One region of the Paenibacillus sp. FSL R7-0331 genome, then DNA from elsewhere that is predicted to be linked to it. Evidence: predicted binding sites of a transcription regulator. Region 1 holds the regulator's gene; the other holds the start of a gene.
What was found. Region 1 encodes CtsR, which represses protease genes until heat stress. Its sites were predicted from a motif close to ATGGTCAATAAAGGTCAAACA; they were not measured.
Positions count from the first base shown of each region.

Region 1 (3,415 bases):
ACATTAGTAGGACAGCTGGTCAGATACCCTCTCCTGTCATCAAAGGCATAATTGACTGAGGCTTCAAAAATATCATCAATCGCTGTAGCCCTTTCCCAGGCTTCCTTGACCTGCAGGCCGGGGAACAGACACTGGATGCGCAGGTGGTCTTCTTCATTAATCATAATGCTGACCGATTCATCCTCATTCAGGATAACCGCGCCTCCGCGGGATTCATTGGCGAGATTGGGGCTGATCAGATGCTTCTCCACCAGCACTTTTTTGTCCAGTTCTGTAAGATCGTCCAGCCGCAACAGCTCGAAGCTGCCAAAGCCTTCAGCGGCTTCCCCCTGAAATACAGGTGCGAGCTGTTCCAGCGCTTGCTCGGCCTGCTCCACTGAAGCCAGCAGCGGAAACGGCAGATGCTCCAGATTGCGGGCGATACGCATACGGCTGCTGATTACAATTTCAGAGTGGCTGCCGCCGCAGCGCATCCAGTTGCTAAGCGCCTGTTCGGTAAACCGGAGATTTGACATGTCGTATCCCCCCTATATATGAAAGACTTTACTCTTGTGCCATTTCTTTTTCAAGTTTGCGGATTTGGTCCCGGAGCTGCGCTGCAGTCTCGAATTCCTCCTGGATGATGCTCTCCTGCAGTTCCTGCTTTAATTCATTAACCTGACGCTTACACATAATCTGTGCACCGGCACGTTTGGGCAGCTTGCCTACATGTGCCGTACTGCCGTGCACTCTTCTGAACAGCGGGTCCAGCGTGCTGTCAAAATATTTATAACAGGAGCTGCAGCCGAAGCGCCCGAGCTTGCTGAACTGCGAATAGGTCATACCGCAATTCTCGCAGTGCAGACCCTGCACATTCTTGGTCGCTGCTGTCTTCTCCTTGCCTGCCCCCTCAAGATCAAGCAATCCGGACAACAGGCTGTGAATCGAGAAGCCTCCTGCCGTTCCGGGAATCAGCTCCCCTTTTTCACGGGCACAGCTTTCACAAATATGAAATTCCGTCTTCTCTCCGCTCACAATCTTAGTGAAGTGAAGAGTTGCCGGTTTGACGCCGCATTCCTGACACAGCATCGCGGAGTCCCTCCCTTATGATGACCATTATTTGCCCAACAAAGAGATTAGCATCGCCTTCATAATCTTGGCACGAATCTCATCCCGGTACGGCAGATTAACCGTCAGGCATTCCCGGGAAACAGCGGCGCGCATGAGACACGCTTCACGTTTGCTTAGGAAACGGGCTTCCTCAAGCTGATAAATCAGCCCTTCTGCGGAATTCTGATCAATATCATTTCCTATTGTAGATTTGAGATGGGCATACAGCGCCACACTCTGGGGCAGCTCAAAACGCTGAATCCGGATATAGCCTCCGCCGCCGCGCTTGCTCTCCACCACATAACCCTTCTCCAAGGTAAAACGTGTACTGATGACATAATTAATCTGTGACGGCACGCATGAGAACTGGTCCGCCAGGTCATTGCGCTGGATTTCCACCGTACCTTCGGGACTTTCATGCAAAATATTCTTCAGATATTGTTCGATAATATCAGAGATATTACGCATCACTCATCCTCCAGTGCTTAATGCAATAGTATTCAACTTTGCTGATAATCCGTCCATAGCAACCTCTAAAGAAAATTAACCCAAGAGGGTGGGCACGAATCCAGTACCGGCTCCGGCACATGCTTCCGGTCCGTATCCTCTGCTTCAGACATTTCAGCCTTGAAGATATAAAAAAAGCTTCAACGAATTTCGTTGACTTTGACTTTCTTTGACTTTTTTCATATTATAACACATTCTCACTGAATGCCAAGGGGTTACTCATATTTTTTACTCATTCCGCCCAATGTATTCGGTTAATTCTTATTACAACAGGATTTTTCCTATGTAAAAGTAAAGCTCTGCCGCTGCCGGCCCCGCGGCAGAGCTTTTGGTTCATCAGAAGAAGTCGAACAATGCGGTATCAGCATGCGGGATCGCCGCTGCCAGCTGTTTCAGAGCTTCCGGACTGCCCGTCAGGCTCCCGTATTTAGCTAATTCATGAGGGCGTTTATATCCCATTAACAGGACGGTGAACGTTCCGATGCTGCAGCTCAGATCATGCTGTCCTTCTGCAGCATTAGAGCGGACGAGCGATGCTGTTCCATCTGTGTTCACCGTCCACGCCCAGCTTCCGTCGTTCCATGGGGCATGCTCATCTGTAATGTACAGCGTGAATTTCCGGGCTTCTGACTGTTCGTTGAACATAAATGATTCCACAAAGGTCTGAGCATTAACAATCCGTGCCATAAAATAAGGATAATTCTCCTGGGCAATCCGCGGGTCCGGCAGCAGAAACGGCAGCATATCATCAGCGGGCACCATACTTAGAGAAGCGCCTGTGACCATTGAATCGTGATTGGCGAGGAACGTCCAGAGGCCACGGCGCGCTTGTTCATTCAAAAAAACAAATTCGTTGATAACAAGCTCCCTGCTCTCCAGTTTATAAAGCACATACCCTTCAGGTTCGCCTTGCACTGAGCTGAACACAGCGTGGTGCATATCTTGACGGAGTACCGTTTCCTTCCACCATTCCTTACTCCGCTTCAGAGTTCCGTTATAACGGGCTGCAAACCGGCTGTACAGCTGATCCAGCGTGTCCACATCTGCAGCATCGCGCCGCACATTGCCTTCTATTTCGGTTTTCACCGGAAATTTCCCAACAGGAATTGTGTATTTTTTATATTCGCAATATACTTCCCACCCAAACCGGCGGTAAAAGGGAATCAGAAACGGGTGCAGCATCGACAGTGACTGGCCATTCTCATTCATCACCTGCAAAACATGCTTTAAAAGCGTAGCGACATACCCTTGTCTGCGGTTCTCCGGCCATGTGGCTACTCCGGCAATGCCGCCCATAGAATAGACTTTTCCCTGAATATATACCTCTAAGGGGAGCAGCGTCAGCCCGGCTTTCAGCTCTCTTTCCTCAAAAACGCCCCACACACTGTCCGGCTTAAACTTTTCTTTACCGGTTATCCGGTCCTCGGCGGACACTTTGTATTGAAAAGCATATTCAGAAAGGATTAGGTTTGACTCGTATTCTTCCATACTCAGCTGCCTTAGTTCCAATTCAGTTCACCTCATCAACATATTTTTATGCTTAATGAGAGTATAACAAGCCCGGTAGCAGTATGCTAATATCTTGCCTGGTTTCAGGTGCGTCCCCATTAGTTATCCACAAAATAAACACAGCAGCGTAAAAAACCGGAGCAAAATGCTCCAGCCTAAAATACTTATCCCCGATTATGCAAACGCTATCCACATATTCCACTAATTATCCACAATTTCAGTGCATTACTAGTGATTTTTCTTGACTAGTCCACATAAACATGCTTTCCGTCCACATAAATAGCAGTCTGTCAGCTATAAAAAAATGCTA
Region 1 is NZ_CP009284.1:6,301,921-6,305,335, forward strand. It holds gene R70331_RS27595 (protein-arginine kinase McsB) at 1-515, opposite strand, end outside; gene R70331_RS27600 (protein-arginine kinase activator protein McsA) at 544-1,068, opposite strand; gene R70331_RS27605 (CtsR family transcriptional regulator) at 1,096-1,557, opposite strand; gene R70331_RS27610 (GNAT family N-acetyltransferase) at 1,933-3,105, opposite strand.

Region 2 (3,415 bases), 800 kb from region 1:
CGATTTCGACAGCCGCCGCCTCATCAATAACCAGAATATCCTCTTGCCCGAAGCGCAGCATTGCGTGAATAGCTTTGGCTTTGCGTTTGCCTCCTGCGATACCGATAACAACCTCCGTACGGATAATATCCTCTAACCGGAGTCCGATCGTACGCATAGTATGGACAACCTCGCCAGCTTCGTTAAAATAGTAACCGAATGATTCGGCAACCGCGCCTTCAGCCTGAATCTCCGAGACCGTAGCCTCATCCAACTTGCGGCGGCGGGTCATTTCAAGGGCATCACCGATCCCATGAACAATAATACGCGATCTTCGGATGATTTGTACAATCTCCCCGATGTTGAGGTCATGCCCCAGCGACTGGTAAGCTTCCTCGCTGAGCAGATCAGGAACATGCAGCAGACGGTAATTAGCACCGATTCGCTTAGCCATGGTGGATGCAATCGTATTGGCCTGAATCTCCATACTCTCTCCGAGTCCTCCGCGTGCAGGGACAACCCATGCATTCTTATAGGAAGCGGATAAAGCCAGAGTCAGCTGATCGGCCATCTCAGCTAAGGTAGAGCCGCCAGTTACGGCAATGGTATCGTCGCCGCGCAGTACACCGAGAAAAGCCTTGGCTCCTGCACGCCCGAGCTCACGCTTTGTGAACGGCGATGACTCGCAATCACCTGGCACAATAATAACTTTACTAAGATCATACGTTGAGCGGATCTTCTCTTCCAGATCGTCCAGGCCGAACAAGCTCTTGGCGATCGGCTCCAGCAGGTCAAGCGTTCTGCGACCGGCATCGCTGACGCGCATGCCGACACTCTCGATCTCAATGAGCCCTTGCGATTTCAGAAGATCCGTCTCGGCGCGCAGTACCCGCTCGGTCATATCCAGCGACGCGGCCAGTGTTCTGCGTCCGATAATATCGGACAGCATAATCTGATGTAGAATCGTGTAACGTCTCTTAAGGGTTTCCATGAGATCAGGCAGAAGCTGCTTTTGGATTTCCAATAAATTGCGCATGCTTTCACTCCTGCAACTTCGTCTTTCTCTATTCCCTTGTTCGTGGTCTCAAAATGTCCCGGGTTAACTTTTTAAGTCCCACTCATATTCTAACCAAATATTACGCGGAGTGCAAGTCATCCGAGAGTATAATTCTCAACCGCTTTTCATCTTATACATCTGACAAAGGGTGGAAGAGATAGACAACTCAGCCGGGACACCCAAAACAGCCGGTTTCTCCTCTCCCTTGACAAACCGGGTCTTCCTTTTCAGCATATAAAGTTATTTTTAAGGACAGCTTCTTAGATGATTGCATTTATTGGTTTGATGTATTATAATAAATTCTGTTGCGCCCGTGGTCCAATGGATATGACGTAGGCCTCCGAAGCCTGAGATCCAAGTTCGATTCTTGGCGGGCGCGCCATTAATTTCATATTTGTACATAATTTAGCAGTAGTCCTACTGTTAATTAACCAAAGAGCCGCTTGTCGGCTCTTTTTTTAAAAACTAAGTTTGACTTTCTTTGACTTTTTGTTTGATTTTGTTTATCATGTGGTTAATACGGTAACAGTAAAAATGAACACATTCGAAGAACACATTCAAGGAGGTTTTACACGTGAGTTATATTCCTATGGTAGTAGAACAGAGCAACCGCGGCGAACGCGCTTATGACATCTATTCCCGCCTGCTGAAGGACCGCATCATTTTCCTTGGAACGGATGTTAATGACGTGGTAGCCAATTCCATCATCGCACAAATGCTGTTCCTGGCTGCCGAAGACCCGGACAAAGACATTCACCTGTACATCAACAGCCCGGGCGGTTCGATCACAGCCGGTATGGCTATCTTTGATACAATGCAATACATCAAACCGGATGTATCCACGATCTGTGTGGGTATGGCTGCTTCCATGGGAGCGTTCCTGCTGAACGCCGGTGCGAAGGGCAAGCGCTTCGCGCTGCCGAACAGCGAAATTATGATTCACCAGCCGCTGGGCGGGGCTCAGGGGCAGGCAACGGACATCGAAATCCGCGCCCGCCGCATCCTGAAGCTGCGCGACAAGCTGAACCGTATCCTTTCCGAGCGTACCGGCCAGCCGCTGGAGAAGATCGAGAAGGATACAGACCGCGATTACTTCATGAGTGCTGCTGATGCGGCTGAATACGGTATCGTTGATAAAGTTATCGAGAAGACATTGCCAGCTGGCGTGTAACTGCATAACAGCACAGAAGGCTGCCGGGACCCTTGAGGGTCCCGGCAGCCTTTTTTTAGTCGGATATATTCACTTCTAAACCTGTTTAGCCCTTAACCCAGCCGTCCATACCCCAGACCGTCCAGCTTGCCGGCTATAACCCGGTAGCCTCTGCTGTTAGGATGAATATGATCAAGAAATAATAAGCCGCGCTCATTGCCGGCAAATTCATTATAGATAGATGCAAACCCGCAGACCCGGCTGCTGTAGCCGGAAGTATACCGGTTAAACTGCCGCACCCAGTCCGTTGCCTCATCTATTTGCGGATACGGATTATACAATCCGACAATCCTTATAATATAGGGCTTATTCATGCCTGCCTTGAGCTGTCCCAGCGTACCCATAATATCGCTGATATTGCGTTTGCAGCCGCGAAGCGCCTTCTGCAGCAGAGGAGACAGATTACCGGGGCGGGTTCCGGCCGCCTTGGCTGCCTTAATCAGATCATTTCCGCCAATTGATATCGTTATCAGATCTGCTTCCTGTACAGCCAGGCGAAAGGTATAGTCACCCTTCAGCCGCTGCTCCAGCCCGTCCGTGGTCAGGCCGTTTACGCCGAGATTCGTCAGGCGGACGGAAGTCCGCAGCCGGGCCTCGGCCATTCTGCGGTATACCGGCACAAAGCCGTTCCCCGGCAGCGCACCGAAGCCTGTCGTCAGCGAATCCCCGATTGCCGTGTACTGATAGCTCATCCTGTTCTTCCTCCCTCCTGCTGAGCGTTACCTTTCTACAGCTTATGAACAGGAGAGACGCCCCGTAACGGCAGGACGTCCTAATATGCGCAGCAGGAGTCAAATAAGGGCAAAGAGCCCCGGTTCCCTTACGGGAGCACCAGGGCTCTTTCGGCTTCATTTACATGCGGTCTCTGCCTTACTTCAGCGTAGCGAACGGGCTGCTTCCATCAGGCAGCAGCTCCTTGAACGTAAAGGTAAACTGCGGGAAGCCGGAAGCATATGCGGTATACTCATACAGCTGGAAGAACACAACAAGCTTGCCATCCTTCAAATAGAAGTATTTCTCCGTATTCAGCCCGGTGAAGCCGCCGAGGTAGCCGCCTTCTGCTTTGATCTGTTTGGCCAGCTTGGCATTCAGCTCTTTTTTGTAATTCGGGTTGGCCTTCAGCAGGTCACCGATCAGCAGACGCTTGCCATCCTTCAGCGAGAAGGTAA
Region 2 is NZ_CP009284.1:167,603-171,017, reverse strand. It holds gene R70331_RS00865 (sugar-binding transcriptional regulator) at 1-1,015, opposite strand, end outside; tRNA gene R70331_RS00860 (tRNA-Arg) at 1,344-1,418, shown strand; gene clpP (ATP-dependent Clp endopeptidase proteolytic subunit ClpP) at 1,611-2,207, shown strand; gene R70331_RS00850 (GDSL-type esterase/lipase family protein) at 2,300-2,938, opposite strand; gene R70331_RS00845 (PdaC/SigV domain-containing protein) at 3,117-3,415, opposite strand, start outside.
Region 2: clpP (ATP-dependent Clp endopeptidase proteolytic subunit ClpP) is a predicted target of CtsR. The motif match lies at 1,505-1,525, and genes of this name have one in related genera.